Regions from separate parts of the Paraburkholderia sp. BL27I4N3 genome, predicted to be linked through region 2. Evidence: riboswitches for the same ligand, from Rfam matches in the RefSeq annotation. Region 2 holds a riboswitch; the other holds the start of a gene.
What was found. A riboswitch is a leader RNA that binds a small molecule or an ion and turns the genes downstream of it on or off. The one in region 2 is predicted to bind cobalamin.

Region 1 (2,198 bases), 1.8 Mb from region 2:
CCCACATCCCACAGCAATTCGCCGGGCGTCGGCGCGAGGCGCGCGAGCGTGATCGCGCGCACGTCCCGCTTGGTCAACTGGCCGTCGTGACGAAACGCATCGTCGGGCAAACCGCAGGTCAGCGGCAGACGCGGCGCGCCTTCGGTAGCACGGCAGTCGAGCGCGATCAGGTTCAACGCGGCCACCTCGCCCGCGGACCACTGATCCGCGCGGCCGTCGATGCGCCGCTCCAGTTCGCCGCCCAGGTGTTCCAGCACACTCATGCGGGTCGCCCCGTAACCGCGTGCGTTCAGCAATGCCGCGAGCGCCGCGGGCGTGCGCCCGTTCGCGCTGAGCACGAACATGCGCGCGCCGTCATGCAGATGCGCGTTCAGCGTGGGCAACGGCCGCCCCACCAGCGACACCGTCGCGACATCCTGCAACGGCCAGCCGAGCCGCGCGGCCGCCAGCGACAACGACGACGGCGCCGGCAGCACCCGCAATTCTCCTGCCGGCAATTGCCGCGCGAGTGTCGCGCCGACGCCGAACAGCATCGGATCGCCGCTCGCCAGCACGCACACGGCTGCGCCGCGCTCGGCCAGCAAGGGTGCGAGATCGAAGGGACGCGGCCAGGCGGCACGGCGCGCGGCGAGACACGCGGGCAGCATCGCCAGATGACGTTCGCCGCCGTACACCACCGACGCTTCCAGCAAGGCCCGCCGCGCGGGCCGCCCCAAGCCGGCGAAGCCGTCGTCGCCTATGCCCACCACCGTCAGCCACGCGGGCATGCATCCATCCTCATTCTGTGTCTTCAAATAATGCGCTGTGCCACGCCGATCAAAGCGTCCAGCCTCGTTGTGCTGTTCGAAAAAAGGCATAATACAGCCGCCGGTGCCCTTCGGGGCCGAAGAGGGAACACAGTGCCACTGTGGCTGCCCCCGCAACTGTATGCAGCGAGTCCGCCTGCGCTCCACGCCACTGGTTCGACCGGGAAGGCCGCGGCGGACCATGACCTGCCAGCCAGGAGACCTGCCGGCGAGACTGTTCGTGCCAGCCAACATCGGGCGGGGTGTACCGATGCCGCAGCCATGCCCGCCTCACGGCATGCTCGGGCCGTCGCGCGACGCTAAACCCGGTGTCCGTCTTGAATCAAGCAACGCCCTCCACCGTTTTATCCGACGCGGCCGCCACGCTGCGGCCCTCGGCGTGTCCGGGGCTGCTGCGCATCGTTGCCGCGCGCGACGGCGGGATTTGCCGGATCAAACCGCCCGGCGGCGAATTGAGCGCGGCGCAGGCTCGGGCGATCGCGGAGGCTAGCGCGCGGCACGCGGGCGGGGTGATCGAGTTGACCAATCGCGCGAATGTGCAGGTGCGTGGCGTGAAGCGCGGTGAAGAGGCGGCTTTGATCGCGGCTTTGATCGACGCGGGTCTTGGGCCGATGCCGGCGAACGGCGTGGCGGGCCCTGGGAACACGGCGGCGGCCAACGCTGTGAATGCAGTTGCCGCCAGCGCCGTGAACGCAGACGCGAAGAGCGCTACAGATGCCGAAGCCGCGAACGCAGTGAATGAATGGGCCTCGAAAGCCCCGGACGCAGCAGCGCAGCGAGTGGGCACTGCCCACGCACTCTCCGCCGCAGCCGCAGCCGACGACGTCCGCAACGTCATGATCAGCCCCGCTGCCGGACGCGATCCGTTCGCGCTATTCGACACACGCCCGCTGTGCGCCGAGTTGCTCGCTATGCTGCAAAGCGAAGCGCGTTTCGCGGCGCTGTCGCCGAAATTCGCACTGTTGCTGGACGGCGGCGAACGGCTCGCGAGAGTGGACCATCCGCACGATGTGTGGCTCGCGGCGTCGCAAGAGGCGGACGGCGTGCGGTTCGTGTTCGGGTTCGCGGGTTGTCCGCCTGTGAGCGCCTATGCCGGCGCGCTTATGCAACGCCAAAGCACCGCGCTTGCAAAACCGGGCGTGAACAACACAGGCGCACTAGCCGCAATCCTGCCTTCACAAGTCCCGGCCCTGGTACGCGCGCTGCTCCTGACATTCCTCGACCTCGCCGCCGCCGACGCCACACGCATGCGCCACCTGCTAACCGCGCCGCATTCCGTCGACGCGGTACTGCATCACGCCGAGCAATATCTCGACTTCCCGCTAACGCGAAACGCGAATCTCGCGAACTGGCATCGCGCTACACCAGCCGACGCCAACCTTCGCCTCGGCG
Region 2 (2,198 bases):
TGCGGACAACCGGAGGCCGTGTGCCAGCAACCAGGTTGTTAAATTCGAACGGAACAGATGTTTGTAGCTCTTGAGCGTCGCGGGCGAATTTATCCACAGAAATTGTTCGCAAGCCTGTGGATAACCACCCCACAACCGCCCCAACTCCTTGACGCAGAACCCATCTTGACCACTGCGCGCAAACTGCGGAGAGCGAAGCACGGCAAGCAAACCGCCGAGCGCAACCGCCGAAGCGGCCGCACTCGTCATGCCAATCAAGCCGACTTCACCGCCGACCGCCCCGCCACCCGCATCAACGCAATCCGCTCGACCAGTGCGCCAAACAGCAGCCCGATCGTCGCCCACATAATCGCCTGCATGCCGAGCGCCGCGACGCGGAATTTCCACAGCAGCACCGCCGGGAAAGCCTCCGGCACTTCGTTGATCGCGGGCATCGACAACTGCACCGCCGCGATGATCACGATGAACACCACCGCCCCCACGATCGAGCCGTTCCACGCGCCAAGTTTCATCGCCGCACGGCGCCGCACCTTGAGCGAGAAGACCATCGCCGCCAGCGAGATCGCAATCATCAGGAAGAACAGCCCCGTGCGCGTCCCGATCGTCTCAGGGTCGCCGACCGAGGGCGGGTTCGCCGGATACTTCAGATTCGGCACGATCGCGAGCGCAATGAACGCGCCAAGCGCAAGCCATGCGGACAACGCGCGCGGGCTCAACGCGCCCACTCGGCCATAAGCGTAAGCGAAGACCAGCGAGAACAAGCCGCCGAATGCCGCGCCGTAAGTCAGCACGCCAGTCAACAAGCCGATACCCCGCTGCGTGTCGCGGCTCACCATCTCAGGCTCGGGCGCCTCGCCTTTCGCGGCGTCGGCCTTTTCTTCGAATGAAATCGCCTGATTGACCTGCGGCTCGCCCACTACCCGGGCGAATCCGAACGTGAGGAGTCCCGCGACGATGCCAGCAAGCATCCCGCGTACCAACAATTTACCCACCATGGTCGACTCCGTTAGTGGCAGGGAAAGCCGAGCAGATGGCGGCCGTCGTGCACGAACTCATGCACGTACATGCCCGGCACCAGCGAGGTGGCACCCTGTTCCGCACCCACGAAGTAAAGCGCGAGCAGCAACAGCAAACCGCCGAACACGACCCAGGGCAGCAACTCGCGCAGCGGAATCGGCGTGGGTTGAGCAACAGGCTGATTGGCGGGATCGAAAACAGCTTCGGTCATGATGGACATCTCCTGGGGTAACGCGCCCCGATAGTCATTGCAGAGGATTGGTGCGAAGCTCAGGTCTGGCTTTCGGCTTGTGCTGCCGATTACAGTGGCGCGACCGCGCCGGGCTCTCACCGGCTTCCGCGCTTCGCAGTCCCGCTATTCTACGCGCTAAACTTCGGCACCCGGCAACGCAAAACACACGTTTCATGCCGCCGGCGTTGGGCTTCGGGACGTGGCTTGATAGGACATGAACGGAATGGACACAAGGCTGTTACTGGTCAGCCACGCATCGACCGCGGCCCAGCGCGCAGGCCGTTTTCCCGCCGACGATTCACTCGACGCCCGCGGCCTCGCAGAAGCCGAAGCCCACGCCGCAGGCTTGCGCCTGGCGGTCGCGGAAGACGCGCCGGCTTTCGTCAGCCCGGCCGCCTGCGCGCGCGAAACGGCGACGGCGCTGGGCCTCACGGCGTCGGTCGACGCCGGCCTGGCGGATCTGAACTACGGCGCATGGCAAGGACGGCGGCTCGCCGACCTCGCCGCCGAAGCGCCGCAAGACGTCGCCGCATGGACGCGCGATCCGGACGCCGCGCCTCACGGCGGCGAGTCGTTCAGTCAACTCGTGAAACGGGTACGAGAATGGCTCGAAACGTTGTTAGACGGCGGGACGGATCGTGCATCGAGCAACGTGATCGCCATCACCCACGCGCCCGTGCTGCGGGCAGCGATCGTGTATGCGCTCGGAGCATCGCCCGTCGTATTTCCGCGTATTGAAATCGCACCGCTTTCGATCATCGAGTTGCGGCGATCATCGCGTGGCTGGACATGGTGGCCGGCGACACACTAGCCGCTCTCGCCGGGCGGCTTATTTACCCGACACCACCAGACGCAGCTTGTTCGACCCGGTCGGCGTCAGTGTGATATCGGTCCGCTTACCCTTCGCGCCCAGATAAAAGTGCTGACGTCCCGGCGAATTCTGATCGTG

Region 1: it holds a riboswitch for cobalamin, as region 2 does, so the genes downstream of both, cobG (precorrin-3B synthase) here and B0G71_RS33290 (CbtB-domain containing protein) in region 2, are expected to answer to the same signal.

The regions. Positions count from the first base shown of each region.
Region 1 is NZ_QREJ01000001.1:5,508,985-5,511,182, forward strand. Features, by position in the region: gene cbiE (precorrin-6y C5,15-methyltransferase (decarboxylating) subunit CbiE) at 1-767, opposite strand, end outside; cobalamin riboswitch at 852-1,031, shown strand; gene cobG (precorrin-3B synthase) at 1,115-2,198, shown strand, end outside.
Region 2 is NZ_QREJ01000001.1:7,340,619-7,342,816, reverse strand. Features, by position in the region: gene B0G71_RS33295 (CbtA family protein) at 255-995, opposite strand; gene B0G71_RS33290 (CbtB-domain containing protein) at 1,007-1,228, opposite strand; cobalamin riboswitch at 1,267-1,409, opposite strand; gene B0G71_RS33285 (histidine phosphatase family protein) at 1,473-2,060, shown strand; gene B0G71_RS33280 (hypothetical protein) at 2,079-2,198, opposite strand, start outside.